Regions from separate parts of the Absiella sp. AM09-50 genome, predicted to be linked through region 2. Evidence: riboswitches for the same ligand, from Rfam matches in the RefSeq annotation. Region 2 holds a riboswitch; the other holds the start of a gene.
What was found. A riboswitch is a leader RNA that binds a small molecule or an ion and turns the genes downstream of it on or off. The one in region 2 is predicted to bind cyclic di-GMP.

Region 1: another riboswitch for cyclic di-GMP. It lies ahead of DW114_RS06060 (hypothetical protein); the one in region 2 lies ahead of DW114_RS09765 (diguanylate cyclase domain-containing protein).

The regions. Positions count from the first base shown of each region.
Region 1 is NZ_QVFI01000005.1:1,325-16,974, forward strand. Features, by position in the region: gene glmS (glutamine--fructose-6-phosphate transaminase (isomerizing)) at 1-632, opposite strand, end outside; cyclic di-GMP riboswitch class I at 1,099-1,183, shown strand; gene DW114_RS06060 (hypothetical protein) at 1,217-1,432, shown strand; gene DW114_RS06065 (hypothetical protein) at 1,686-2,672, shown strand; gene DW114_RS06070 (hypothetical protein) at 2,644-4,041, shown strand; gene DW114_RS06075 (ABC transporter substrate-binding protein) at 4,272-5,453, shown strand; gene DW114_RS06080 (branched-chain amino acid ABC transporter permease) at 5,542-6,423, shown strand; gene DW114_RS06085 (branched-chain amino acid ABC transporter permease) at 6,436-7,392, shown strand; gene DW114_RS06090 (ABC transporter ATP-binding protein) at 7,394-8,170, shown strand; gene DW114_RS06095 (ABC transporter ATP-binding protein) at 8,172-8,876, shown strand; gene DW114_RS06100 (CBS and ACT domain-containing protein) at 8,883-9,530, shown strand; gene DW114_RS06105 (sigma-70 family RNA polymerase sigma factor) at 9,648-10,505, shown strand; gene trpA (tryptophan synthase subunit alpha) at 10,581-11,375, opposite strand; gene trpB (tryptophan synthase subunit beta) at 11,368-12,552, opposite strand; gene DW114_RS06120 (phosphoribosylanthranilate isomerase) at 12,549-13,154, opposite strand; gene trpC (indole-3-glycerol phosphate synthase TrpC) at 13,141-13,890, opposite strand; gene trpD (anthranilate phosphoribosyltransferase) at 13,887-14,909, opposite strand; gene DW114_RS06135 (anthranilate synthase component II) at 14,903-15,475, opposite strand; gene DW114_RS06140 (anthranilate synthase component I family protein) at 15,472-15,650, opposite strand, start outside.
Region 2 is NZ_QVFI01000009.1:78,507-94,824, reverse strand. Features, by position in the region: gene hemC (hydroxymethylbilane synthase) at 1-751, opposite strand, end outside; gene hemA (glutamyl-tRNA reductase) at 748-1,974, opposite strand; gene DW114_RS09805 (nitrite/sulfite reductase) at 2,140-3,675, shown strand; gene DW114_RS09800 (GDSL-type esterase/lipase family protein) at 3,754-4,335, opposite strand; gene DW114_RS09795 (GntR family transcriptional regulator) at 4,469-5,875, opposite strand; gene DW114_RS09790 (lysylphosphatidylglycerol synthase transmembrane domain-containing protein) at 5,986-7,029, shown strand; gene DW114_RS09785 (Crp/Fnr family transcriptional regulator) at 7,067-7,726, shown strand; gene DW114_RS09780 (DsrE family protein) at 7,805-8,146, shown strand; gene DW114_RS09775 (diguanylate cyclase) at 8,211-9,818, opposite strand; gene DW114_RS09770 (CheR family methyltransferase) at 9,839-12,775, opposite strand; gene DW114_RS09765 (diguanylate cyclase domain-containing protein) at 12,720-15,203, opposite strand; cyclic di-GMP riboswitch class I at 15,269-15,343, opposite strand; gene DW114_RS09760 (serine dehydratase subunit alpha family protein) at 15,424-16,318, opposite strand, start outside.

The DNA of each region.
Region 1 (15,650 bases), on a different contig from region 2:
TCATGTTCTAACACAATATATTGGTTTGTATATTTTAAGAAAGCTGAAATATCGCTTGCCAGAAAGTTCTGATGTTCACCAACACCTAAAACAAGCGGTGAATTCTTTCGCATAGCATATATTACATCCAGTTCATCCTGAAAGATGATAGCAAATGCAAAACTTCCTTTGAAATGCTGATAAGCTTTCGTTAAAGCAGACACTTTATCTTTTGTCAGAAAATAACAATAGTCAATATAAGCTGCCGCAATTTCACTATCTGTTTGTGAATAAAAATCATAACCTGCGTTTTCCAGTTCTTCTTTGATCGTATTATAATTTTCAATAATACCATTATGAACAAGCGTTACCAATCCACTTTGATGGGGATGACTGTTTGTTTCATTTGGTTCACCATGCGTTGCCCAACGTGTGTGGGCAATTCCCAATGTTGTTCCTTTTGTGTTCATCTTTTCAAGCTTTTCCTCTAAAAAGCTGACATTTCCTTTTGCTTTGATAATTGTTACCTGATCATTTTGTGCCAGTGCTAATCCTGCAGAGTCATACCCACGGTATTCTAAGGCGTGTAAACCCGCAATCAAAACACTATTTGAGATCTTCTCTGATCCCACATAGCCAATTATTCCACACATATTTTATGTTCCTCCATGATAAAAAATAGTGTGTTGAGAATAGTTTTTGTAGCATTATGATGTTGCTTTTGTCTATTCTCTTTCGATCCACAATAACCGTAACAGTACCCGCCGAATCTTTCGATAACTGTTATCCTCGTCAACCCGTAGGTCCAGGCGCTCATTATTACTACCCACGATCCTCCTTGGTAAAAATAATAACTGGTATTAGTATACTATGATTATTTGAAATTGCAATAGGTTTTTTTATGAGAAGTATAGGACATATATACAATTCCATAGATAAAAAAAAGAGCAGGTTATTGAAATATATGCCGTTATTATAAGGAAAATTGGAGTTTTGAAAAAGATTTGTAACAAATGAAAGCGATTTTTACAAAAAAATGATAAAAATTTTAAGTAAACGCTTGCATTAAAATAAGACATGGTCTATAATTGGTATAGACCAAGTGGTATATACCACTTGGAGGAAACAAGGCAAAGCCAGAGTGATCTGGTGACGCAAAGCTATAGGGTCTATTTATTAGAAAATACGACAGCCAGTTGCCGAAGAATAAAGCATGTTCAATGGAGGAGAGAGAAACATGAAAAAAACTTTATTTGATGGTGCGTTGGCACTTCCAAATGGGAATGCGGAAAGCTGCATAAAGGCTATATGCAGAAACGCTAAGGTAATGAAGACAAACATTTTGGCTAAATGGATATCTTTACATACACCTTCCCTAGGCAATCAAATTCCAGCGGCGTTTATTAAGAAAAGCATATTTAACGAGAAAGTCTTAGGATTCGCTATCGGCTAGGATAGTGAAATCATAAGCTGGAAACGAGTTGTCAAAATTTAATAAATAACCAAATAGTGGCCGAAAAGCGATTATTGCTGATAGACAGGAACGTAAAAATAAAAGTAACGTTTGACAGTCTGTGTCCCTGGAAGTTATGATTAGTGTGTAGGGAAAGGACTGTTTTTCCTGTTGATGGCATATGAACGCTGAGAATTGCGTAAACAGTTGGAAACTGTCATATCCATCTGTGGAAATGAAATAGGTGTGGCGTATGGAGGAACAGAGGAGAAAACAAAGTGTTCTGATGGAACATGTTGCAAGTATGGAATTTTACCAAAAGGATAACGAGCAGCCTGTCCAAGTATTTCAGGACCTGAATTTTGAAGCTTTAGAAGGCGAAATCTGGGCGATTATTGGAAATAAAGCATTTGAAGTGCGTTTATTTCTTGAAATCGTTGCGAATGCCAGACCGTATAAAGATGGCAGATGTGTTTTAAATGAGACAGGGATGATGCGGAAAAAACGTTTGATTTTACCGCATGTCTACTATATAGGAAGTACAAACATGATGTTTGAGAACATGAGTGTTCTTGAATATCTCACATTTATTACAGCAAAGGAGCCTGGCAGTATTGATGAAAGGAAGCATCAGATTGCCAAAGATTTGTTGGATGTTAATCTAGGTTATTTAAGTGAAAGAGAAATCAGTACATTAACTCCACCGGAAAAAAGCGTAGTGGAATTAATGGCTGGTTACTATACAGAAAGCAAACTGATTATCTGGAATTTAGCAAGATTATATTATGATGAGAAATGTATTCTTGCGATTCAAACGATATGTCAGGAATTGCAAAGACAAAAACGGACATTGTTATTTTCTTCTTTTGATTACAAAATGATAGAAGCCTGTGCAACCCATATTTCCCCCTTGTATGATGGTAGATTTCTTTGTAATTCTCCCGTACAGGATTTTATCAAAACTTGGGATCACCTGTGTGCAATCATAAGGGACGATCGTGCAAAGGAAATGGAAGAATATCTAATGAAAACAATGCCCGATTATGAATATCGTAGAAATGGCAATCGATTAGAAGTTTGGGATCAGCATAATAATATTGCTGGATATGATGCAATATGTGCAACGCTGGGAAAGAACTACTACTACCCAAAGTTTATAGAACAGCACCCATATTGTGTTGAAAACGCGTGGAAAGAGATCGTATATCAGTATGAACAAAATAGTAAAACAAACGGATAGAAAATTGTCATATATTGAAAAGAAAAGAAAAAGTCAAAGCATTCTATGGTACGGAGTGAGTATTGCTATTCTTTCTTTTATTATTCATCTGGTGTTACAGGCATTAACGCGCAGTGTCCTGTCACAAAGTGTTCCACAGTTTATGATGCCAAGCTATTTTTCTACGATTAGTCTTTATGTTTTAGTTGCTTTCATTATGTATATTGTCTATATGATACGCTATTTCGATTTACTTACATTTGCGGAGATATCAGCAAATAAATGGTACACACTGGCAAAAAACGGATATGATCCGTTGAAGATGATTTTGACCAAGTTGTTGATACGTTTAAAGGAAATCGTTATCTACTATACAATAGGATATATCGTTACTATCCTGTTGACCATGTTGTTACAATATCCATTCATTGTGAATTACATGATATCGCTCTATATGGTAGGGCTTGTTGATATCATATTTGTTACGGTTGTTACGATGGAATGTTCGCTATTTATAACAGAACAGCGTGATGCAAGATATGTCATTGTGATTAGTGCAATTATCATTTGGATATTACGCTTAAGCAGTGGCTACTATAATTTGATAAGTGATCCTGTCAGTATGCAGAACATTACCCATCTGTTTGATTACTTTGGACAGTCAAATTACTTATTCTACTTTCTGATCGTTGTCATCATCGCTTTGATTACGTTGGTCGTGCGTGCTCAAAAGATATCCCAATATACAAATTTCCCCTTTTATGAAAAAGACATGGATTTAGATGATGGCGTTCGTATCGTGATACCGAAACAAGACAGCTATGAAGATATTGTAAATCAATTCGTAAGAAATCAGCGTCATAAGGGATTTGATCAGCTGGTTATGACTGTTTTGATTGCTGCGATTACCTGCAGCATTGTTGTGAATCTATTTGTATTATATGTTTCCACTGCATCACCTGAGAAAAAATCAGAGGCATTTGGTAAAATTGCATATATAGTAGAAACAGATGAAATGGAACCTGATTTACTTTGTAATGATCTGGCATTCTTTGATTCCATTGGACGTACAGATGCAGTATATGAAAATGAAATCATTCTTTACGAAACAAAAGAGGGTCCAAGGACAGGATTTATCAAAACAATCGATGAAAATCATAATATGGTTGTAGAAACCAGAAAGCATACAGCCCAAAAGCAGGATATCATCATATGCAAGGAAGATGTGTATGGAACGCTTACAGGAAGAAATCCTTGGCTTGGTGTACTGCTGCTATTTGCAAATACGATATTTGGAAGATTATTATGTCTGTTGATTCCGGCTTTATTGTTGTATTATTATAAACCAATAAAAAATTATCTTCGTCGAAGAGGTATGAGTAAATATTAATTATCATGAGAAGGAGTGGACTTTGCCCAGGTTCACTCCTTTAATTATGAAAAAACAGGAGGTTTTAACTATTTTAGAAAACTTTGAAATAAAATGATAGTATTACTGAAAATTATTGTAAAAATTTGCAGAAAACACTTGCAATGTAATTTCAATGCGCTATAATATTGTTAATCAATTAAACGTATTGATTATTTTGAGGAAAGAAAAAAAGAGAAGGAGAGAAAAACATGGGAAATTTTAAGAAATATGTTGCAATGGCAGCATGTGCGGCAATGGCATTTACAATGACTGGTTGCGGCAGTAAAGATGAAGGCTCTAATGAAGATTCAGTTAAATGGGGCGTAAACTATGAACAAACAGGAACAGCAGCTACTTATGGAACAAGTCACGTTGATGGCATTAAATTAGCTGTTAAAGAAATCAATGCTGCTGGCGGTGTAAAAGTCGGCGACAAACAAAAGAAAATTGATTTAGATGTATTGGATAATAAAACAAGTGATACAGACATGCCAACCGTTTATAATCAGTTGGTACAGGATGGATCTAAGGTTATTTTAGGACCTGCAATTTCATCATTGACAAAACAGGCATTTGAAATGGCTTCAGAAAACAAAATTCCAACACTTTCAGCTTCAGCTACAGCAGATGATGCGACTTTGAAAACTGATGGAAGTGTACAGCCATATGGCTTTAAAATTTGTTACTCTGATTCATTCCAGGGGAAAGCATTAGCAAAAGCTGCTTTTGATAAAGGATGGAAAAATGTATTAGTATATTCTGATAACTCAAGTGATTATGCAAAAGGTTTAACAAAAGTATTCTCTGATGAATTCAAAAAATTAGGTGGAAACATTGTTGGAAATGAAAGCTATACACAGGGTGATAAAGAATTCAGTTCTGTATTAACAAAAATCAAAGGCAAAGATTATGATGCAATGTTGATTCCAGGTTATTATGAAGAAGCAAGTCAGATCGTAAAACAGGCTCGTGAAGCTGGTATTGAAAAACCAATCTTAGGACCTGATGGATTTGATTCACCTAAATTAAAAGAAGTTGTTGGTGCAGATAAATTAAATAACGTATTCTTCACTACTCACTTCTCTACTACAGAAAAGAACGAAAAAGTTGATGCATTCTTGAAAGCTTATAAAGATGAATATGATAAAGCTCCTGATACATTTGCTGCATTAGGATATGACTTAGCTTACTTTGTTAAAGATGCAATCGAAAAAGCTGGTAGTGATGATCCAGAAGCAATTACAAATGCAATTGCTGCATATAAAGACTTCACAGGTGTTACAGGAACATTCTCAATGGATGATGATCACACACCTATTAAATCAATTAAATTCGTTGAATTAAAAGATGGCGAACAGGCTTCTGCTGTTGATGTTGATGTAACAAAATAAGAAGATATTTGATAAACAACATAAATAAGGTGAAAGCGCACTTTCACCTTATTTGACGTTTCAAATGTATATAGGAAGGGGTATTCGTATGACAATATTTTTACAACAGCTGATCAATGGTCTGTCGGTAGGTAGTATTTTCGCATTGATCGCTCTAGGTTATACCATGGTCTATGGAATTATCAAATTAATTAACTTTGCACATGGTGATATTTATATGTTAGGTGCATATGTTGGTTTCTTTGCTTCTACATCATGGGGGTTAGGATTTTTCCCAACTTTGATTATCGCAATGTTGATCTGTATGTTTACAGGTGTACTAATTGAAAAGATTGCATATAAGCCATTACGTCACGCATCAAGAATTACATCTTTGATAACTGCAATTGGCGTTTCCTTATTTATGGAATATGCAATGATGTATGTAATGGGACCAAACATTCGTACATATCCAGCTGATTTCTTCCCTAAAGAAGTGTATACCGTTGCTGGACTTCAAATCAGTAATCATCAGATTATGATTTTCATTACTTCTATTGTATTAATGATTGCTTTACAGTTGATCGTTAAGAAAACCAAAATTGGTAAAGCAATGCGTGCCGTGTCTACAGATCCTGATGCAGCAGAATTAATGGGAATCAATGTAAATCACACAATTTCATTTACTTTCGCCATTGGTAGTGCATTAGCCGGTGCTGCTGGTGTTATGATTGGTATGTATTATAACTCTATTGACCCTTTAATGGGGATGATACCAGGTCTAAAAGCATTTATCGCCGCAGTATTTGGTGGTATCGGAATTATTCCTGGCGCAATGCTAGGTGGAGAGGCTATTGGTATTCTTGAAACATTAGCTAGTGGATATGGCTTCTCTATGGTAAAAGATGCTGTCGTATATCTGATCCTGATCATTATTCTGATCATCAAACCAAGTGGTTTACTTGGTAAAAATGTGAAAGAGAAAGTTTAGGAGGAATCGTCTATGAAAAATCAATTTACAAAACGCAATTTGATATGGACCATCATTGCATGTGTGATCTTTGGTATCTTTCAGGCAATGATTATGGGAAATTTGATTCCAAATACTTATCAGGTAACAATTATTACGATTGGTATAAATATTATATTAGCATTAGGACTTAACCTGATTATCGGTTTTACCGGACAGTTCTCTTTAGGACATGCAGGTTTTATGTCAATTGGCGCATATTGTGCAGCTATTACATTATTGAAAATCCCTAATATGGGAGGGCTATTTTTAGGAATGTTGATTGGTGCGATCATTACATCTATTGTTGCTTTAATCGTTGCTATTCCAACTCTTCGTTTGCGTGGAGATTATCTTGCCATCGCAACATTAGGCTTTTCAGAAGTCATTCGTATTGCAATTCAAAATATGGAAATCACGGGTGGTGCTGCTGGCTTAAGCAGTATTCCTAAACTGACAACATTTCCATTAGTATTTATTTTTATCGTCATTAGCATTCTGGTTGTACACAACTTTGTTCGTTCTTCACATGGACGTGCCTGTATTTCTGTACGTGAAGATGAAATTGCCAGTGAATCTATGGGTATCAATACAACAAAATATAAAACATTGGCATTTGTTATTGGTGCTGTACTGGCATCCATAGCTGGTGCATTATACGCTTCATATTTCTATGTATTAAAACCATCTACGTTTGGATTTATGAAATCCATCGATATTTTGGTTATCGTTGTATTTGGTGGAATGGGTTCTCTATCTGGAAGTATCCTTGCGGCAATCGTATTAGGATTAATCAACCTGTTCTTACAGAGTTATGCGGAAATTCGTATGATCATTTATGCATTAGCGATTATCTTAATCATGGTATATCGACCACAGGGATTATTCGGCAATAAAGAAATCACAGATTTTCTTCCTGCGAAGTGGAAAAAGAAAAAGGAGGTAGATTAATATGCCTTTACTTTCTGTAAAAAAATTAACAAAGAACTTTGATGGTCTTTGTGCAAATTCCAATGTAAATATGGAAATCAATGAAGGAGAACTAGTTGGTCTGATTGGACCAAATGGTGCTGGTAAAACAACATTGTTTAACATGTTAACTGGGGTATATGTTCCAAGTGAGGGAACAATTGAATTTGAAAAAGATGGAAAAGCAGTAAAACTAAATGGTGTAAAACCATATAAGATTACAGCTATGGGTCTTGCGAGAACATTCCAGAATATTCGTCTGTTTAAAGAAATGACAGTTTTAGATAATGTTTTAATTGCCATGAACAAAGATGTAAAATATGGAACCATTACAGCATTGTTACGTTTACCTGCCTTTTATAAAGAAGAAGAAAAGATGCGTAAGAAAGCAATGGAGTTATTAAAAATCTTCCATTTGGAGGATAAAAAGGATGAACTTGCTAGCAACCTGCCTTATGGGGAACAAAGAAGATTAGAGATTGCCCGTGCCATGGCAACAAATCCTAAACTATTATTCTTAGATGAACCTGCTGCCGGTATGAATCCGCAAGAAACCGCTGAATTAACAAATCTGATTCGTTTTATCAGAGATGAATTCCATATCAGTATTCTATTGATTGAACATGATATGTCACTGGTTATGAATCTGTGTGAAAGAATCTATGTATTAGATTATGGCAAGATTATCGCATCAGGTGTACCAGAAGAAATCAAAACAAATAAACGAGTAATCGAAGCTTATTTGGGTGAGGAGATATAGTATGTTAAAGGTAGAAGGACTGAATATAAAATATGGTGCTATTCATGCGGTAAAAGGCATTGACTTGGAAGTAAATGAAGGCGAAATCGTAACCCTGATTGGTGCGAACGGGGCTGGGAAAACAAGTATATTAAAAGCCTTAAGTGGACTTGTAAAACCAAGTGCCGGTACGATTACCTATGATGGGAAAGTGTTGAATAAATGTTCAGCACAGGATATAATGAAACTAGGTATCAGTCATGTTCCTGAAGGAAGAAGAATCTTTGCTGGAATGACTGTATTAGAAAATTTGGAGCTTGGAGCTTATCAGAGAAAAGATAAAGATGGTATCAAACGTGATTTAGAAGCAGTTTATGACCGTTTTCCAATATTGAAGGATCGTAGTAAACAAAATGCAGCAACTTTATCCGGTGGTGAACAACAGATGTTAGCCATGGGAAGAGCATTGATGGCAAATCCAAAAATTCTGTTGCTGGATGAACCAAGTATGGGCTTAGCACCAATTCTTGTAAAAGAAATCTTTAATATCATCAAAGATATCAATGCGAAGGGCACAACTGTATTGCTGGTGGAACAGAATGCACGTATGGCTTTATCCATCGCTCATCGTGCTTATGTTATGGAAACCGGAAATATTGTAATGAGTGGTACAGGAAAAGAACTATCTGAAAGTGAAGAAATCCAGAAAGCGTACTTAGGAGGATAAGAAACCATGTATGTAAAAAACAGAATGACGAAAAATCCTATTTGTATTGGTGTAAACAATAAGATCAGTGAAGTCGTCGATATCATGAATGAGAAAAAATTACACCGTATTCCTGTTGTCAATGGCAAAAAATTAGTAGGTCTAGTGACAGAAGGAATGATTTCAAAGAATGGCGCAACAAAAGCGACCAGTCTGAGTATCTATGAATTAAATTATCTGTTAAGTAAAACAACCGTTGATGCAATCATGATTCGTGATGTCATTACCATCCACGAAGATTCTTTCTTGGAAGATGCAGCATTGTTGATGTATAAACATGATATCGGATGTTTACCAGTTGTAAATGATGATAAAGAAGTTGTTGGTATCTTAACAAGCAACGATGTATTAAGCGCATTCCTTGATATCTTAGGATATCGCGAAAGAGGAAGCCGCGTTTGTATCGAAGTAAAAGATGAACTTGGCACAATCGGAAGCTTGTCAGAAATCTTTGTTCGCAATAACTGCAATATTACCCACTTAGGGGTATATTCACAACATAACGGCTTTGCGGATATGATCATTCGTATTGATACATTCCAAACAGATGAATTGGAAAAAGATTTAGAAGCAAGTGGCTATAAAGTATTAAGTATTACTAAGAATCCTAATTAAAATAAATTGCCCTTTTAAAGCTCATGGCTCATTAAAAGGGCTTTTATTTTTCTTGTAATTCAAGAGTGGATACGATAAAATAAAGGCATAGAAGGATACATGAAAGAGGGCGGAAGTATGGGAAATTCACAATCTATCCGTGGCAATGTACAAAGCTATCTGCGTTCTATTGGTGGATATCCTAGATTGACACATGAAGAAGAAATTGAATATTTCAAGAAAATTGAAGAAGGCGATGAAAATGCGAAGGAGTATTTTATTGATTGTAATTTAAAGCTTGTCGTAAATATCGCAAAGCAGTTTAACCGTTATAATGTACCATTTATGGATTTGATTCAAGAAGGAAATCTTGGATTAATTCGTGCTGTAGAAAAGTTTGATTATCGTAAAGGGTTTAAGTTTTCCACATATGCAACCCAATGGATTCGCCAGTATATCACACGTTATATTTTAGATAAAGAAAAGATTATTCATATACCTGTGCATATCGCAGAAAGTGAATTTAAGATCCGTAAGGCGATTGATCGTTTGATGAAAGAGCTGCAAAGAGAGCCAACCATCGAGGAAATTGCAAAAGATTGTAATATGACACCTGAAGAAGTTCGCGATTTAATGGGATTAACACAAACAACAGTATCCATTGATGCTCAAATAGATGAGGATGGGGATACTAGTCTTGGAGATATGTTATCCGATGAAGCTACCTTAACACCGCAACAAAATGCAGATGCTATGTATATGAAAGAAACTGTACAAAAATCGTTATCTGTTTTGAAAGAGCGGGAAAGAGATGTTATCATACGACGATATGGTCTAAATGGAGAAACACCAATGACCTTAGAGGATATTGGTAAAATTTATGGCATTACCAGAGAACGTGTTCGTCAGATTGAAAATAAAGCTATGCGTAAACTTGGTTCACGCAATGTAAAAGAAGAATTAAAAGACTTGTATTATCATGATATCAAAGACTAAAAAGGACTAAAATAGTCCTTTTTAGTCTTTATATAGGAATAATTCATTAATTTTGTCTATTTCCTGGGAAATAGTTTAAGCATGGCAGGCATCACTTAATGTTTTCACAAATTCACCGACATCCTCCGGGGTTTTATTTTGGGTTGTGATTGCTTCAATTCTTCTAACAATTGCACTACCAACGATAATACCATCCGCATAATTTTTCATTTCTTTAATTTGTTCAGGTGTAGATATACCAAAGCCCAGTGCTTTTGGTGTATCTGTATATTGATTTAATTCATCAATAAAGGCTTTTAAATCTGTTTTAAAAGAACTACGTTCACCTGTTACACCAGTAGAAGTTACACAGTATAAGAAGCCTTTGCTGTTAGATACGATTTCTTGTTTTCTTTGTTTGGATACAGGAGTAACGAGGGAAATGATATCGATATCGTATGCATCTGCGTATGGTACGATTTCTTCCCGATGTTCCAATGGCAAGTCAGGAATAATAAGTCCATCAATACCTGCGTCATGACAGGCTTTTAGAAATTTCTCTATGCCATAAGTGAAAATCTGGTTGTAATACAATAAGAATAATAAAGGAATGTCACTTTGTAATCGAAATGTTTTTACCATTTCCATGACATCATCTGTGGTAATGCCATGAGTCAATGCACGCAGGTTTGCTGCCTGAATCAATGGTCCTTCTGCGATGGGATCACTGAAGGGAAGCCCGATTTCTATGATATCACAGCCGTTATCCTCCATTTGTTTTAAACAGGCAAGACATGTGGGGATATCGGGATCACCAGCAGTTAAAAAGCCAATAAAAGCACTTTGATGTTTCGCTTTCAGGTCTTGCATTTTTTGATCGATTCTATTCATTGATTTGTACCTCCATATATTCCGCAATACTTTTTACATCTTTATCTCCACGACCAGATAGCGTGACAGCGATGATTTTATCTTTTGAAAGCGTTGGCGCCAGCTTCATTGCGTATGCTAAGGCATGGGAGCTTTCAATAGCTGGTATGATGCCTTCTGTCTTTGTCAAATACAAGAATGCATTAACTGCTTCCTCATCTGTGACAGGCACATATTTTGCACGTTTGATTTCATTTAAATGCGCATGTTCAGGTCCAACACCTGGATAATCTAGACCAGCAGATATAGAGTATACATCCATAATCTGTCCAAATTTATCTTGAAGGAATATGGATTTCATACCATGTAAAACACCTGTACTGCCTTTTGTGATCGTGGCAGCATGTAATGCTGTATCTACACCTTTTCCAGCTGCTTCACAGCCAATTAATTGTACCTGCTCATCTTCAATAAAATCATAGAAACTGCCCATGGCATTACTGCCACCGCCTACACAGGCAATGACATAATCAGGTAATCTACCTTCTTTTTTTAAGCATTGTGCTTTGGTTTCTTCACTGATGATCTTTTGAAAATCGCGTACAATCATCGGGTAGGGATGTGGTCCTACGGTAGAACCTAATACATAGAATGTATCTTCACAACGTTGTGCCCATGTACGCATGGCTTCATTGGTCGCATCCTTTAATGTTCCAGTACCACTAGATACGCTGGTTACCTTCGCACCTAAAAGTTCCATTTTAAAGACATTCAATGCCTGTCTTTTGATATCTTCTTCCCCCATGAATACTTCACATTCCATACCGAATAATGCAGCGGCAGTCGCACTGGCAACACCATGCTGACCAGCTCCTGTTTCTGCGATAATTTTGGTTTTTCCCATACGTTTCGCAATTAATGTTTGTCCTAAAACATTATTGATTTTATGGGCACCTGTATGATTTAAGTCTTCTCGTTTTAAATAAATCTTCGCGCCACCTAAATCTTCACTCATCTTTTTCGCATAATAGAATAAAGAAGGACGATTGGCATATTCTTTTAAATAAAATGCTAATTCTTCTTGAAAGGATGGATCATCCTTTACTGCCGCATAGGCTTCTTCTAGTTCATTTAACGCAACCATCAAAGTTTCTGGGGCATATTGACCGCCATAACTTCCATACATACCTTTTATCATTTTTTTACCTCGCTTATTAATTTTCTTATTTTTTGTATATCTTTACTGCCATTTGTTTCTACACCACTGGATACATCAATCATATAAGGATGATACGATAGTATTTCATGTACATTTTGTGTATTGATACCACCTGCCAGTATTTTATCGCTTAAATCTAAGGATGCCAGTAATTCTTTTTTAATTCTTTTCCCGGTTCCACCATAGCTTGATCTATCAAAGCTGTCCACAAGGAAACAATCGGGATGAAGTTCATGAAATAATTGATAATCTTTCAAAGTGTGAAGGCGAATCGCCTTCCATACTTCACATGGGGTGTTTTCTTTCAGATATTGTATATCTTTTTGACTTTCTTCTCCATGTAGCTGTATCACATCCAGATGGATTGTATTTGCAATATGTGCAATTTCATCTACCTGTTCATTCACAAAGACACCTACACTTTTACTGTGGTTTAAATGTGGAATAAGATTTTTTGCTTCGTTAATGGATATTTGATGTTTCCCAGATGCAAATACAAAGCCGGCATAGTCTACTTTTACTTCATTAACGCATTGAATATCCTGTATGCTGCACATGCCACAGATTTTAATATGAACCATAACGTAGATGCTGCAGATGCTCCATAAAGTTATCACATCGCATAAAACTTTCTCCGATGAGTACCGCATCTACGCCGGCAGCTTTCACAAATTCCATATCATCGTGGGTAAAAATACCACTTTCTGAAACGATACATATATCATCTGGAATCTTTTGTGCTAAGCGCTTTGTGGTTTCTAAGGATACTTCAAATGTGTACAAGTCACGATTATTGATGCCGATGATTTCAGGATGAATCTTTAAGGCACGCGTCAATTCTTCTTCATTATGAACTTCCACAATACATTCAAGATATAACATATTCGCCATCTGATAAAATGTACGAAGCTGTTCATCACTCAACATCGCTGTAATGAGTAGAATCATATCGGCACCGACTTGTTTACTTTGAATGATCTCTCTGGCATCCATAATGAAATCTTTTCGTAACACAGGAATATGGCTGAAAGCTTTCGCAAGCTTGATGTTTTCTAAAGAACCCTGGAAGAAATTTTCTTCAGTAAGGATAGAGAGGGCATCCACACCTGCCATCGTATATTCTTTCGTGAACTTTTCTACATTAAAATCTTTTACAATGACGCCTTTGCTGGGACTTGCTTTTTTTATCTCTCCAATCACGAATAAATCTTCTTTGTTTTTCATTTGGTGCGCAATGGGATGATACAAAAGACTTTGATTTTGAAAAGACTGCTCCAGCGTTTCTTTTTTCTTTTCAATAATGGTATCTAAAATCATAGGGCAACCTCTTGATTGGATAATTCACGAAACTGTTCAAATTTATGAAGAGCGGCTTTGGTATCAATGCTTTGTTTTGCTAGAGTAATACCATCTGCTATGGTATCTGCTTTATGATGTGCATATAAAGCAAGGGCACTGTTTAAGATGACAGCATCACGCTTTGGTCCTTTTCTACCTTGTAGGATGTCCATAAATATAGAAGCATTTTCTTCACTGTCACCACCAATTAAATCAGATAATTCACAACTTCTCATACCAAAATCTTCAGGTTGAATCGTATAGGAAATAATTTTATCATCTTTTAATTCTGTAATATAAGTAGGACCATTCAAGGATACCTCATCCATACCATTTTCTCCATGTACAACAATGGCACGTTTCACCTGTAGCTCCTGATATACACGAATCATCATATCTGCCATTTCTTTATTATAAGCACCAATGACATAGGTATCTGGACATGCAGGATTGCTTAAAGGGCCTAAAATATTAAACATGGTCTTGATTCCCAGCTCTTTTCGTATAGGGCCTACATATTTCATACTCTGATGATATACCTGGGCAAACAGGAAGGTGATGCCTACAGTTTTTAAAAGGTAAGCGGCTTTTTGTGGGGTTAAGCTGATATTGACATGAAGTGCCTCTAAGGTATCTGCACTACCGCTTTTACTTGATACACCACGATTTCCATGTTTTGCGACATGAACACCTGCTCCACATAAGACAAAAGCAGAAGTCGTAGAAATATTGAATGTATTTAAACAATCTCCACCAGTACCAACGATATCTAGTACATCATCGATATGCACAGGAAGCTTTGTGGCTTTTTCCATCATGACCTGAGCACTGGCAGCAATTTCTATTGGGCTTTCTTTTTTCATTTTCATTGCGATTAAAAAGGCACTGACTTGTTCGGGACTGACATTTCCTTCCATGATGGAAGTCATAGCATCGATCATTTCCGCTTTATTTAAGTCTTGTCCTTCACTGATTTTTTTAATATATTTTTTCAACATTTTGAAATCCTCCTTATAAAATTCATAATGATTTGTTTACCATTTGGTGTTAACAGGCTTTCGGGATGAAATTGTACGCCATATACAGGATAGTGTTGATGGGCGATTGCCATAACCTCCTGATCTTCACTGATGGCGGTAATCATCAGGGGAGCTTTGATGTTCTCTACAATTAAGGAATGATAACGACCTGCCATGATGGTATCTGTCATATTTTCAAATATTCCACCAGTATCTATGATTTGAATCCTGCTGCTTTCTCCATGCATCATTGTTTTCGCATGTGTAATGGTCGCTTGAAACACTTCTGCGATTGCCTGATGACCAAGACAGATGCCTAACATTGGGATTTTTTGATAATACGCTTGGATGATATCTTCCATGATACCAGCTTTGGAAGGAATGCCAGGGCCGGGTGAAAATATAATGGCATCTGGTGCTAATAATTCAATTTCATTAAGTGTAATAGCATCGTTTCGTTTCACGCATATATCAGGCTCTATTTCACTGACGTATTGTACAAGGTTATATGTGAAAGAGTCATAATTATCAATGACAAGTATCATAATGCAACCTCACAACCCAAAGCATGTAGAAGGGAAGTAGCTTTATGAAATGTTTCTTCATATTCTTTATCTGGTTGACTATCTTTCACAATACCAGCGCCTGCCTGTATATAGGCTTTTTGTTTATGAAACAAGATAGTACGTATGGTAATACAGGTATCAAACAATTGGTTAT
Region 2 (16,318 bases):
CTTTGATATGACAACGAGCCCCAATAGGGGAATGACATCCTCCATCCATTGCTTTTAAATACGCCCGTTCTACTTTGATTTCTCTTGTATCTAGTGGTAAAGATAATTTATGAATCATATCTTTTAATGCTTCATCATCACTTCTTAATTCTAAGCCAATGGCACCCTGTGTCACAGCTGGAATCATTTCTTCTTCATCAAAGTATTGTGTAATCTGATGTTTTAATCCTAAACGATGCATGGCAGCTGCCGCTACAACGATACCATCCAGATCCATATCTTTCATTTTCTTTAAACGTGTATCGATATTGCCACGGATATGTGTGATTTCTAAATCCGGACGAAGCTTTAACAATTGATACTTTCGACGCTTACTGCCAGTAGCAATGATCGCATGTGGCTTTAATTCAGAAAGTGAAGCGGCATGCTGTAGCACCAAAACATCGCGACTGTCTTCGCGTATCATGACATCTCCTAGACACAAGCCCTCCTGCAGTTCACTTGGCATATCCTTCATGCTGTGGACTGCCAGATCAATTTGATGATCCAATAGCTGTTGTTCTATTTTCTTCACAAAGATCCCACTGGTATTCATCTGGTCTAAACGTGCCTGCTGATTCATATCTCCATGCGTCTTTACGATGACGATTTCATACGTATGCTGTGGATATGCCTGTTTCAACATCTCCATAATCTGATTTGTCTGTAGCAGGGCAAGTTTACTGCCTCTGCTTCCAATTCTTATCTTCATTTTTCTCCTCCGCCTTCAAATAGCTGTGATACAAGTTCTATATATTCATCCTTTTGTTTTGATGCATGTGACAACATCATCATAGGTTCTTTCACCATACGAAAAAAAGATGATCTTAATATTTTTTTTACAACCCGCTGTTCATGATGATCCAAGTCAATTTTTGAGATGATCAGCTGATAAGCTGCTTCTGCACTTTCTTCACTTTTACGCTGTAAAGAGGATAGCACTTCCTGCAGTTTTTGTGAATTCAGCCATGTGATGGTTTCCTCTACACCTTGTTCAATCATTTCATGTCCCTGTTTTAAAAGGGCTTTACGTTTTGCGATAGAGGCATCCTGTACATCTGATAGATCATCGATCACGATTAATTTAACGCCAAATGATTTCATGCCAGTATCAATATCCGGGGGCATTGCTAAATCCACACATACTTTGGTTTGATGAACTGTGGGATATGCTTCCTGTTTAATGATTTGATGAGGCGAGCTGGTCGCTGATATCAGGATATCGCTTTTTCCTGCATAGAGATAACGTTCTTCAAATGGAATGACTTCAATACGTTCATCATCTTTTAATGCTAAGGCCTTATCCATATGCCGGTTGCATAAATAAATTTTTTTCACAGGTTCATGTTCACAATACGTTAACATAAGTTTTGCCATTGCCCCACTGCCAATGATGCATACACATTGATTTTCAAATGTGATCAGCTGTTTGATTGCACGCATGGCAATATAAGGAATAGATAAAGGACTCGCACTGATCTGATAGGTCGTTTTGATCTGTTTTACGGTTTTAAAACAGTTTTGAAAGATACGATGCATCTGTTTTTTACATGCCTGCATATGACTTGCGAATGCATATGCCTCCTGTAATTGTCCTTCAATTTGATCTTCGCCCAGCACCAGAGAATGATATCCTGCACATACTTCATATAAATATAACAGTGCTGCTTTTCCTTTTTTGATTTTTAAATATCCCTGTAATGAAATATCCGCCATTTTTTCATAGATAGAAACTGCCTCTTCCAGCTGTTGTTCCTCATCATAAATCAAATATACTTCACTACGGTTACAGGTAGATAAGATCACTGCCTGCAAGATGCCTTTATTTAACAGCGATTCATAAAATTCCATCTTCTGGGTATCCATGAATGCTACATGTTTTCTTATTTCTTCACCAGCCTCTTCATGACTGATGCCAATCATTGCGAAATTCAATATGCTCACCTGCTTCCTTATTTATTATAGAGAAGTTTAGGATGAGAAACAAGGAATGTAAAAGGTATTTATTATAAAGATTTCTAATAGATCTATAAAAATATTATAATTGCTTCTCAAAAAGTGTTATGATAACATTGTCAAGGTTATGAAAAGGAGATCAAAATGGAAAAAGAATTATTACAGGAATTAAAAGATGAAATCGAACTGTTCCGTGAACAGACCAATAAATTCATCCAAAAGGAAATCAGTGTAAAGGATTTTAAGGGATTTTCCGGGGGTTTTGGAAGTTATGCACAACGTGGCGGTGAAAAATTCATGCTTCGTTTACGTATGAACCAGGGCGTCATGAGTAAGGACAAATTAGCCTTTTTATGTCGTGTATGTAAACAACATGATGTAAAAAAAGCACATATCACGACTTGTCAGACGATTCAGCTGCATGATTTAAGTGATGTGGATGTTCCATCCATTATGTCAGAAGCTTTAGATCACGATATCGTATGTCGAGGAGGCGGTGGAGATTTTCCACGTAATGTTATGTGCTCTCCCTTATCTGGTGTTGATCCGGATGAATATTTTGATGTATTGCCTTATGCGAAGGCTGTTGGGGAATATCTGTTGTCTATTATCAATAAATATTCTATGCCAAGAAAGCTGAAGGTGGCTTTTAGTAATACCATGCGAAATCAAACACATGCCAACTTCCGTGACTTAGGATTTATCGCGAATAGCGATCACACCTTTGATGTATATTGTGCAGGAGGACTTGGCAATAATCCTAAAATGGGTGTCAAGGTTGGTGATCATATCCAGCCAAAACACATTCTATACTATGTTTCAACCATGGTGCTTATGTTCATGGCGCATGGAAATTATGAAAACCGTGCAAAAGCTAGAACACGCTATCTGCAGGATACTTTAGGTATTGAAGCATTACAAAAGGAATTTAGTGAAAAGGTGGCCTTAGCTATTGAACGAGGAGAACATGATGTGGAAGTTGAAGAATATCATGTGCATAAAACCGGAGATGGTGTCATTGTAGAGGATCGTCGCATTTTCCCATTGAAGCATGATCTGTATGCAGTACATTATCATCCATTAGGTGGCACACTTGCGCCAGAAAAGTTAATGGAGCTATATGAACTGATCAAGGATATGGAAGATGTTGAAATCCGTATCACACCACAGGAAGGTATGTATATCATCAATCTGAATGGTGAAGAAGCGAAAAAAGTATTAGCCGCAACCACAGATGGCGCTACAAATAAATTTGAAACAAGCGTTGCCTGTATTGGTGCTACGATCTGTCAGGTAGGCTTACGTGATTCTCAGGGAGCCTTGATTGATGCGATCACCGCCCTTCGTCATGCTCATGTATGCACAGATTATCTGCCACGTTGTTACTTCAGTGGATGTCCAAGCTCCTGCGGTACTTCACAAATTGGCGCACTTGGATTTCAGGGTACTGTAAAATTAGTAGATAAAAAACCTCAGCCTGCCTTTAAATTAAGTATCATGGGGAATGCACATCTGGATGGAACCATCTTTGGAAAGGAAGCTGGTGTAATCTTACAATCTGATATTCCTGCTTTCTTACAGGATTTAGCAATTCAGACAAATGAAACAAAATTAACATTCCTTGATTGGGCCACTAAATATCCTGATCAATTAGATTTGATTTTAAAAAAATATTTATAAGTATTAAAAAAAATCGCGATTTGCGATTTTTTTTCTTTAGTATGGATAAACGCCTGCTGTTTTTGCCATATGCGCCAGCTATAAAGAATAATATGGATATTTGGGATGGATACCATCAAACTCAAATGTTTCATCATTCCAGTCAACCAACGCCTGATTATCAATATACGTTAAATGAAAATGCTGACACATCAGATAAAGTCCTTCGTTAAATTCATCCAATACAGCCTGTCCGCCATTTTTCTCCATAACTTCTTTTTGCATTGGGATAATGGAATTGACATAGATTTTCACATCAGGAAGTGTATCTTTGATTTTTAATATTTTTTCAGCATACACACTGATAAATGCTTTTACATCTTTATGAAAATGTAAAATATCATTCTTGCCAAATTCCATATAAATGATTTTCGGACACAGGACAAATACTTTTTCGATATCTTCATCAATCATATCGATACATTTTCCCCGTCTTGCTAATACATTATTTTTTCTCAATAAGCGAAAATCAAGGATAGATTCCGCAATAGAATCTCCCAGCAGGACACTATCTTCATAATATGGCAACATACGATAAATCGCCCTACCCTGTTTTTCATCCGCAATGATACGTTTATACGATTTTTCTTTCCTCAGTCGTTCATACTCTTTTGCATCCATGTAATACACCTCTTTCAAATCTCGAGCCTACCCTTGTACACCATGGTACATGTTGCTTTTCTTATATTATATGACCTAGATGTTATTTTTACAAGCACAAAAACAAAAAAAGGAAACAAATCATTTGTTTCCCTTAGGAAAGATAAATCTGTTTTACAAAATGAATCGATGTTTCCATCATTTCACATAGTAATTCATATACCTTTTTCATATGATGAGCCTTTAAATGTTCAATTAATAATTGATAATAAGCATAATATTCATTTTCCTTATTATCAAAGCTGTAGAAATAATTCAAATACATAAACCATACCAGCTGTTTGTTCAATACACGATAGATTTCAGACAGACAGGTGTTTCTTTGAAACAGCAGTTCTACCATGGGTGTAATGATCTTGCGTTTTTGATGCTCCATTACATCAATTAGTTTGGATAAATCATCTTCCGATATCTTTTTGATGAACGCTGGACCAAACCCTTTGATACACAGTTGCAATGCAGATAATGCATCTATGAACTGTTTCAAATTCTGTTTGACTTCAGGATTTTTTAGAAAATCATCCTTTTTGAATGCATCATAATTTACATAGCTGCCAATCCCATTGACCGTTTTTACGATACCATAATGATTCAATACCTCGATTGCTTTACGACTGGTTCTTAAACTAACGTTTTGTTTCTTCGCCAGCTGTTCAAGACTTGGCAGTTCTTTATGCTTCAGATAAACCCCGTTATGAATATCCATAAATATATCAATGATCACATTTTGATATAAGGCCTCTTTCTCATAATACCAATAAAATGGCATAGGATGAAAAGTTGTTTTTTCTTCATCTATGATACGCTGAATATAACTCTGGGTCTTTTTGGATATGGTATGAATCAGATATTTAATGGTTTTCTTTAAGACCTTGCTGTCTTTTTTCAAGATTGCTTTTAAAATGACAGAAAGCATGTTGCCAATAAATGCCATGTTTTTCTGAAATTCATTCTTACGCAAAGAGTAATCTGGAACTGCGACCAATATAAAATCCATCATCTGTGTAAATAAGGAGGATACATACACATTATTCAATAATGAAAAGGCATAGCTATAGATTTCCATTAACGCATTCATTAGCTCGGATGAAGTATGAAACTGTTTATCTTTTAAAGAATCTGCCATGTGATATAAATAGGCGATATCTTCATCACTTGCTCTATTAATGGCTTCCTGGGCAATGGTAGGCAGAATATATTCCATCGTATCAAATACCGCAGCAATCGATGGCAAACGCCCATATAGCATTTCCTCATACATGGCACGGTTTTCCCGCTTGTTTAAATCAAAGATGACCCGGGCATTGCGGCCTTTTTCCTGTTTGATCAAACCATCTTCTTCTAATAGGCGAAGGGCATGACGCATGGTATTTCGACCAACATGAAAAAGTTCACACAGCTCTAATATAGCGGGTAAATCTTTTACTATTTCATATTTTCCACAAACGATATCTGCTTTCATTTTCAAATATACCTGCTCTGTGATGGTTAGCTCAGCCAAGATTATCCCTTCTCTCGCCTTCTATTTTATCATGGGATACGACAATCGTCACGTTTTATCAATTGATTTTTTTGCTTTTCTGTTATACCATTTTGTGATAGAGGTATTTTATGAAAAAGAAAAACAAACAATATATAAAAACATTGGTTATTATTGCGTTTCTTATAACCGTATTATATTTACTCTTAAAAGATGATTATCAGATGATTTTGTCTGCTTTATCAAAGCTGCATATGATGGATGTCTTTCTGTTAGCACTCTTGGCAGCTTCCCCCTATATGATCAATGGTATTGTACTTACGAAGCTTTGTCGTCAAATCCATTCCTCCTATACTTATAAAGATGGTCTAATCAATGGATGGGTATCCTTGTTTTTGATGAACATATCAGCTTCTGCCCTTGCAAAAGGTGGACAACTGATATTAATGAAAGCTAAGAAAATATCTTATGATCATGGCTGTGGTATCTTAATGCTAGATCAAATGCTCTATCAAATCAGCTATGCTGTATTTTCCTTTATGATTCTGTTATGTTCTTCCTCTTATCTGGCTGTGCATTATCCCAAAGAACTGCCTTTCGCATGGGCTGGCATCTGTATTGGCATCATCCCGATTGCCGCAATGTTGTTTCTGTTTTTATATCCTAAACTGCCTGCCCTTGTGATACGTCTATTGCATTTTTGTATAACGAAGTTTCATTTAAAAATTGATGAAGCGATGCTCTGTGAAAAAATCAATACATTTTCAAATGCTGTATGGGCTTGTTATCCTAAATCAAGGAAAGAAAAGATCAATGCCCTCAAAATCATCTTATGGCAGATATTCCGTTTATTTTTACGTCATATCTTACCATTTTTTATCGCATATGCATTAACGCTGCCTGTGAATCTCCATAACTTCTTTATGTATTTCATGGCGAGTGTCTTTATCGATTTGATTTTATCCTCCCTGCCTGTTTATGGGAAACACGGAGTAGCGGAATCCAGTTTCATTCTAGTTTTTACACCATTTGTGAATAAGGTGAACGCTGCTAGTATGATGTTGTTATGGCGTATATTGACATTTTATGTAAATACTCTTATTGGCGCTGTTTTCACAATGTTATGTAAAGACATTGATGTAAAAGAAGTGAAAGAATCTTTCATAAATAGATAAAATATGATATACTTCAAACACGTGAGGAGAGAGAACGATGGGACCTTTTGAAGAATATTATATCTATGCACAAAAAATGATTGTACAAAAAGGAGATATTATATATGACGCGAAAGAGAATGGCAATGCCTTTTTCTTACATTCTGGTATTTGTGCACTTGGCAGTGTAGGAAAAAATGGAGAAATGAAAACACACCTTTATTTTATGGACCAAAGAATTATGGGATTTGCGCATTTTGCTAGACAAATCTATCCACACTTAGACAAGCTGCCCAGCAATCCTTTGATCATTATCGCCAAAACAGACTGCATCGTTTATAAGATCCATGCGGAAAAACTGCAGGAATTGATTGAAAACGATGTACATTTTAATCATTTGATGTTTGAAACATTATCACAGAATTATATGAATATATTCCAGCGCTATCTACAGATGGAAGAAGACAGTGTTCCCATTCGTGTAGCCATGTTTTTAATGGATTATGCACGTTTAGATCATGAGCAGCTGATGCTTCCCCGCTTCTTTACGTATTCAGAAATTGCGGAGTATTTAAATATCCATCAGGTTACCTTATCCCGTGTATTCTCTGCAATGCGTCATTTGGATTGTGTCAGTAAAGAAAATCATCATATCATGATTTTAAAACCTGATGTTTTAGAGGCAATCATTGATAAAAAAATCACATTGACATATTGATGTAAGCGTTTCGCAAATTTGCTTTATTCTTTGAGTTAATCGTGGTATAATGAATAAAACTCAAGGAGGTAACAAATCATGGATGTAATCTTTCACATTGATGAAATTGAAAAATGGGAGCTGACAATCAGCAATATTAAGAATATGCTTGTTTATGGAAAAGAAAATCATGATACTTATCACATCGAAATTGTCGCAAATTCTGATGCTGTAGAATGTCTGAGTCATCGTAATGATGAATATCAAGCCGTAATGGAAAAACTGAGTGAAGATGGTGTAACCATCTGTGCATGTCATAATGCATTAATGAAAAAGGGCATTTCTAATGGTGAGTTGTATTCATTTGTAGAAGTTGTTCCCGCTGGTGTCGTAGAGCTTGCGAAACGCCAACAGGAAGGTTATTCTTACATAAAGCCATAAAAATATATCCAGCAGAATTGATCTGCTGGATTTTTTTCATATAAAAAGGGAACGATGTTCCCTTTTAGTTTTCTAATTGTTTTCGCATAAATGCAAGAAACTGATCACAGATTTCAGGATCAAAGCGGGTTGCTTTGTTGTCGGTATAATATGCTTCGATATCTTCCATCGTCAACCCTTCGCTTTCATCATATCCAAGCTCCAGTTTATGCCAATCATAACTATCCACAATCGTGATAAAACGTGCCATATAAGGAATATCTTCCCCTTTTAAACCATATGGGTATCCCCTGCCGTTCCACCATTCATGATGGTATAGTTCTGCAGTAGCTATTTCTTCATAGCCAAACATAGAGCGGATGATGCGATTGCCAATCTGTGGATGACGATAAAATTCTTTGATTTCCTCATCACTGAAATCTTTTTGTTTTTCAATGACATAATCATCAATTCCCACCATACCGATATCATGCAGATAAGCAAAACGTGCAATTTCATCGATGAAATATTCATCCATCTCCAAGTACTTCGCAAAGCCTATGGCTAACTCTTGTACACGCAGGCTATGGCGTTCAATTCGAGGATGGGATGTAAACAGTTTTTCTAGCATCATAGAAACGATCATATTCTTTTGCTGCGGACTTTGTAAAACCTTTCTAGAATACATGATATCCTCACTCAAAGCCGCCACAATATCTAATGTTTCATAAGGAGAAGTTCTTGCGGCGACCCCATATGATACAGACAAAGGGATACCCTGTACTTCATGTTCTCCAACGATCACTTCAATTTTCTGAAGGAAGGAGCTTAATTTTTCTTTACTTGTCTTTGGACATAATAAACAGATTTCATCTCCACCCATACGTATCAGATTCCATTCCTTTAAAACATTCTTTTCTAGAATGTCACAGATGGTCATGATTGCCTTATCACCATATTCATGACCTAAGGTATCATTGATGATTTTTAAGCCATCTAAATCAATGGATGCGATACTGACAGGAAGATTAGAAAGATCATCTTCTAATTCCTTGATGCGTTTGATGTAAAACCGGCGATTATATAATCCTGTCATTGCGTCATGATAACTCATTTTTAAAATCTCATTTTGTTGATTTCTGATCTGGGTAATATCATGAATAATGGCACAATATAGTGTTTCCTTTTTTTCTTCCCCATATAAGGTACGACAATGAAATGGTTTACTGATTACATTTACATCACATATTTCTTTCTCACTGGTGTATAGCTGAAGCTCGATGACTTCTTTCTCTGAACCCTGCATCAATCGGTTTTTCATAAAATAGAATGTATCCTGGTGCTCAGGAAGGATATACTCCGTAATTTTATGACTGTTGATTAGGCTGGGCACAACACCAACTCTGCGACAGAATGTCTGGTTTGCTTCCACGATCCAATCATTTCCATTAAAAAGGACATAGCTGATTGGCGCTTCATGGAAGAGCAGCTGGTATTTATCCTTCAAACTGCTCAATTCCATATTGGTACGCATCAACTCTTCATTCTGATATGTAAGCTCCTGATGATAGATATTAACGGTTTCTACAATTTCTTCAATGCTTTCTTTTAAGAGCTGGGAATCTTTTACATCACTTTGTAAAACCTTGGCAATATTTGCTTCCAACTCCCTTTGGGAATATCTATTTTTCATGTCACAAGACTTCCTTCCAATTATTGATCACTTAGTATCGTCATTTTCCCCTGTATCATTTCTGCAGTACCATCACTGCGCTTCTTTTCCACAAACAACTGAATATATATCCATTCATAGACTTCATCGTTGCCTTTATAACGATACATGATCTCAATACAGTTTTTACCACCGCTGATACATTCATCCACTGCACTTCGTACATGAATGACATCATCTGGATGAATACGTTTCATAAAGTCATCTACAGAGAATTGTCGTTGATTACTATTGGTATCCTTGATATATGGGTACCATAATGTTTCATGTTTTAAATCATAACGCCACATACTGACATCACAGTTTTCACGCTGCCAGTATATTTTTCCTTCTCTTTCAAAAGAGGAGCTTCTCATCATTCTTAAATCACTAGCTTCAAGGAATGTGATAATAATACCTTCTACCGCATTGTATTCACTACGATATGGACGAATACGGACCAGCCAGTATTTTCCATCTACTTCATAAATTTCCTTATCCACATTTTCCAATGTTTTCTGAACATGACGAACATCATCCTGCCAGTTTGGATAGTTATCCATCAAAGACAGATGGGAAATCGGACGTCCAATATCCATATCCATGATATGGGTAATCTTGGATACGACTGGTGTTAGTTTTCTGATTTTTAAATCATTGTCCAGATACATTGCGCCAACCTCTACATTGATCAATAAATTATCCAGATCGGTATTCAAACGGGTCAATTCATCAATCTTGCTTTGGTATTCGCTATTCACGGTATATAATTCCTCGTTTACACTTTGTAATTCTTCATTGGTGCTTTGTAACTCTTCATTGGCTGCGACCAGTTCTTCATTGCTGGATTGCAGTTCTTCATTGGTTGTTTCTAATTCTTCAATAGTAGCCTGCAGGTTTTCTTTACTGATACGCAATTCTTCCTCCAGTTCCATAATACGCTTGCCGATTTCCTGATTGCTGTCGATATATGTGAATTTTTCTTCTTTTTTTGCTTCTTTGATTTCAAAAGTTAAAAGATAGAAAGCTGTTTTTGCGACTGTTAAGGTATAGCCATTGATCAAAATATTCTTTCCTTCAAATTCTGGGATATCGCTAGCACACATGGTTGCGACATTATCTTCTCCGGCATGTAATCTTCTCACAACACCATTCACAAACAAGCCAAGACCACCTGGCAAATTCGCATATAGATTCTGTGAGAATACACCTGGTTTAAAGCGTAGGATACGATGGATATCACTACCCATATAAATGATGTTATCCACATCATTGATGATAATGCTTGGTGGTGACATTGCAGAAAAAGCAGATTCTACAATCTTTTCTACCTTAATGCCATGATTATCAATATTACGATAGTCACTGGTTCTAAGAATACTGGAGAAATGCTCAGTTAAACCATTTGCATTGATAATCATATTACTGGTTGGTCGAATATCTTCTTTCTGACGATAGATCTTCCATTTACGGGAAATCACTTCAAAGGATTCATTCATTTCTCCAATGGATTCACTGCTTCCCATAAACAGATAGCCGCTGTTGTTTAATGCGTAATAGAAACGATATAACAGTTCCTGCTGTACATGGGTTTTCAAATAGATAAACAGATTACGACATATAATCATATTTAATTTAGAGAACGGTGGATCATTTAATACATTATGTGCAGAGAAGATGATCATCTTACGTATATCTGCATTAATACGATAACCGCTATCCTGTTTTGTAAAGTATTTTTTCAACAGGTAAGGATCGATATCCATGGCAACACTTGCGGAGTAGATTCCTTGTGAAGCAACTGCCAGTGCATTACGGTCGATATCCGTCGCAAAGATCTTGATTTCATAATCCAAATGATTACTTTCCAGATATTCATTTAACAACATCGCAATAGAATATACTTCTTCACCTGTAGAACATGCCACAGACCAGATACGAATCGTCTGGTTGACTGCTTTCATTTTTGGAATGACATTCTTTGCGATAAAATCAAAGGCTTCCGCATCCCTGAAGAATCCTGTAACACCAATTAATAATTCTTTAAACAGGGTTTCTTTTTCCTGATCACTGCCACTTAAATAATTCAGATATTCTTCCAAATTATGGAACTGATTGATACTGACACGACGTTCCATTCTTCGTACCAGGGTATTTTCCTTATAATTGGAGAAATCCATATGACAGTATTCTTTTAAAACATCTAAGATCTTAGATAATGTGTCTTTATGTAAAGGCTGTTCATTGGCTTCATCTGGATGCATATATGGATGTTGGATAAATCCCGTCATTGCCTTTGACATCTTTCCAGGAGGCAATACATAATCGCATAATCCGGTTGCGATACTGCTTAATGGCATACTGTTGAATGCGGCAGTTTTAGGTTCTTGTACCATGATCATACCACCATACTCTTTGATATCACGAATACCTAAAGAGCCATCACTTCCAGCACCACTTAAAACGATGGCAATGGCATATTTGCCACAATCTCTTGCAAGGGATCGAAAGAAATTATCGATGGCAAGATTAATCCCATTGATATTGTTTTGTTCATCTAATTTCAAATGTCCATGATGAATCGTCAATTCCTTTTTTGGCGGAATCAGATAGACGTGATTTGGTTTTACCTCTTCATCATCACTCGCCACATGGACTTCCATCTTGGTATAGCGGGCAAGCAGCTCGCTCATTAAACTCTTATAATCTGGTGACAAGTGCTGGATTACCACAAAGGCACATCCTGAATCATCTGGCATGCTTTTAAAGAAATCCTGTAATGCTTCTAATCCACCGGCACTTGCTCCCACACCGACTACATAAAACGCTTCATTCTCAGACTTATTTTCCTTTTTTACAATTTCCATAGCTCCACCTTCTTTATTAAACTGTTTCTTCGCATATATGATATGTGCTGCGTCCACTGCGTTTTGCTTCATATAATAACTCATCGGCTTTTCGCATCGCATTTTCCAATGAGGCGTTTTCTTTCACAAATACAACGCCCATACTCATTGTCACATCTACGTTTTTTGCATCTTCATATTTTTTCTCATGCATTTCTTTTAATGCCTGCTCACATAGAAGTGCAATCTCTTCCTTATTGGTATTCTGGATAAACAATAAGAATTCATCTCCGCCAAGGCGTGCAACGATTCCTTCATGGAATACATGTTTTAATATCGATGCAGTTTCAATCAATACATGATCTCCCGCAAAATGACCAAATTCATCATTTACCTGTTTGAATTTATCTAGATCTGCCATAATGATGGCACCACCCTGTTTGGATAATGCATGATTGATTTCTTTAAATCCTCCAGCACGATTATAGATGCCTGTCAAAGAATCTGTCGTGCTCTCTTTATACAGCTGTTCCTTTTCATTGATCTGCTGCTGGATATCTAAAATCTTGCCAATCGCATAAACTGGTCGATGTCCATAGTTTCCTATATCATAAATAATTTTAATTACCAGCTGATACCAGCGTTCACTGCCATCCAGCATACGTATCAAAACTTCTTCATGACGATCTAACGCATTTTCCAGATATTCTTCTAATACCGTCAATACCATATGTTCATTGGTTTCCTGTTTTGCGGATTCATCTTTAAAATGCTCAATCATTTCTTCATTTGCAATCTTTCCGATGCCTTCTTTACTGATTTTCATTGTATCCTTTTCAAAATCATATTCAAAGGTCATTTCTCCAGTGATTATCGATAACATCTGATATCGCTGATATTCCAGTTCAATGGCACGCTGTACTTCAAAACGATGCCGGTAATACATAAAGATTGCGCCAACAATTCCCGCAATCAACAATAATGCGACAAAACTAACACCAGCGATATGCTCATTCAAAAAATCCTTTAAATGAAAGCTTTCTTCCACGTAGGCATTCTTATAGATATAGCGGTTCAATTTTTCACTGTCTATCGTACGTATCCCTTTATTTAAAATACTGATCAGACGGGAATCTGTATTTTTAGATACCCCAAATGCATATTGATTCAATAAATATTCCGGTACAGAAAAAGTACTGAGGTTGTCCAAATGCAACTTGTTGGTATAATACGTCAGCTGATATGGATTGATATATGCATAATCAACTTCCCGATCATTTAATGCTTCTAATAAATCTTCGATATTGTTGTAGCGTTTATCTTCGTTTGCTTCCGCAATTGCGGGTGTATTTAAATAGGTGGTCCCTTTGATTTTGTCCTTTAATTCATTAGGATCCAGATTTTTATTCATAACCAGCATGATATCACTTACCAGCCATGGAGAAGTAAATGTGACATCCAATGTTTCTGCCTGTGATGCATCAAATGGTAATCCCATCAAAACAGAGGCTTCTCTATTTTTTATTTTATTTTTATATTCTTCATATGTTTTTACCATCTCATATTCAAATTTCATTTCCGTATTTTCAGAAATAAAATCCAGGATATCCTTGCCGATTCCTACCGCTTCACCATTTTTAGAATCTTCAATTGGCGCATTGTTTTCAAGTACCAATACCTTGATGGTACCATTTTCTTTGATGAATTCTTTTTCTTTGCTGTTTAGATGAATCTCCCCACACATATTTTCAAAATAACGATTATACAGTGTGGTTGTCAATAATGGATTCATTTTAGAAAGATCTAGAATTGCCTGATTCAATTCCGTTACGATTTCTGTATTTCCTTTGGTCGTCGCAAAATAGAATGCATCCGGTGAAAAGCGTGAAATACTTCGATAGTCCTCCGTATTTTCTAAATCTGTAAGCAGATAGGCATCCGCTTCTTCATTTTCGATTTTTTTGATTAAATCCTCTGTATCTAATGCCTCAATCTTGGTATAGGTAAATCCATTCATCGCCGCAAACTGATCTAGCTTTTCAATTCGTGTTTTCGCATTTTTATTAACGGCAATCTTTAAATCCTTTTTGGTTGCTAATGATTCCAAATTGACAAGATCACTATCATCTTTGACCGCAATAATATTATATGCATAGCCATATGGTTCACTTGGATAATCATACATTTTGGCGAGTGCATCATTGTAACGCATACAGCCCAGCAAATCAATTTCCCCATCTTCCAGCTGTTTTGTTAATGTGGTCAACTGTTCATTTAAATCTCCCTTTGCTTCTACAAACTCATATTCCCAATCATTGTATTGGGCAATCTGCATCAGATAATCATAAGTATATCCATAACGATTGCCATTTTCATCCTTCATCGTCAATCCTGACTGTATCGGATATCCTACTTTAATGACCCTTCGACTTGATGCATGCATTGGCAGCATAGAAATTGTCGGCAGCAACAAAATCAGCAGAATCAATATTGTATTGCGTATGTGCTTTTTAATTTTCATTGTATTGCATCCTCCTGATTATAATAAAAAGGCTGCCAAAACAGCAACAAAAAAAAGAACATTTTTTTTGCAACTGGCTATCCCCGTGGGACCCTGTAGTTTTGCGTCTCTATCTTGCGGTAGATTTGCCTATTTATATTTTCAAATTAATTATAACCTTTTTAGGAAAAAAAGGGAATATTTTTCCTACATTCGTAGAAAATATATTCCTTTTTATCCTTTATTTATCATTTTTTATCATCAATTCTATAATTTCTTCATCGGTTCCCTTCATTCCCTTGCGGGCAAGCTCTCCTACACTTTCTATTGTGGCCTTGATTCCCTTTTGAACAATGCCTTCTCCACAATAAAACTGCTTACCGCATTGATACATATAACAGCCCATAATCCCCGCATCAACGGCACTGGCAATCTTAGCGGCACAGCTTGGTTTTGCCCCATCACAGATCATACCGCTTGTGATTGCTAATGCATTGACAATCGTATGCGTAATGTTTTCATAGTTGCCACCCAAAAGATATGCAATCCCAGCACCTGCGCCAGCACCTGCACTCACTGCCCCACAATATGCAGACAATCTGCCAATGAACTGTTTTTGATAGATCGTGGAAAGATTACTAATCAATAATGCCCGATATAATTCTTCTTTGCTTTTTTGCAGCTCTTTCGCATATACAATAACCGGTAAAGAAGCACTCATGCCCTGATTGCCGCTTCCACTATTAATGATGACTGGCAATTCACAACCACTCATTCTTGCATCAGAACCGGCTGCAGCCATTGCTCTTGCCTTTACCTGTACACTGTCCCCATATACTTTCAACAGCATATTGGCAATACCTGCCCCATAGCATTTTTCAATGCCTTCCTTTGCAATCGCTGTATTGTAATCAATCTGGCGCTGCAAAATATCTTTGACATCATCTAAATCAGCGGTTAATGCGAAATCATAGATATCCTCCATGGATAAGGAAGCGTATGCTTCATCTTTTTGTTCCTTGCCACAGATACTTTTTTCAAACAGGATTTCCTGATTTTTTTCAATCAATACCACATTGCTGTGCTCCTGTGCTACTTTTACTTTACAATAAGACTTTTCATTAGATACAATCACT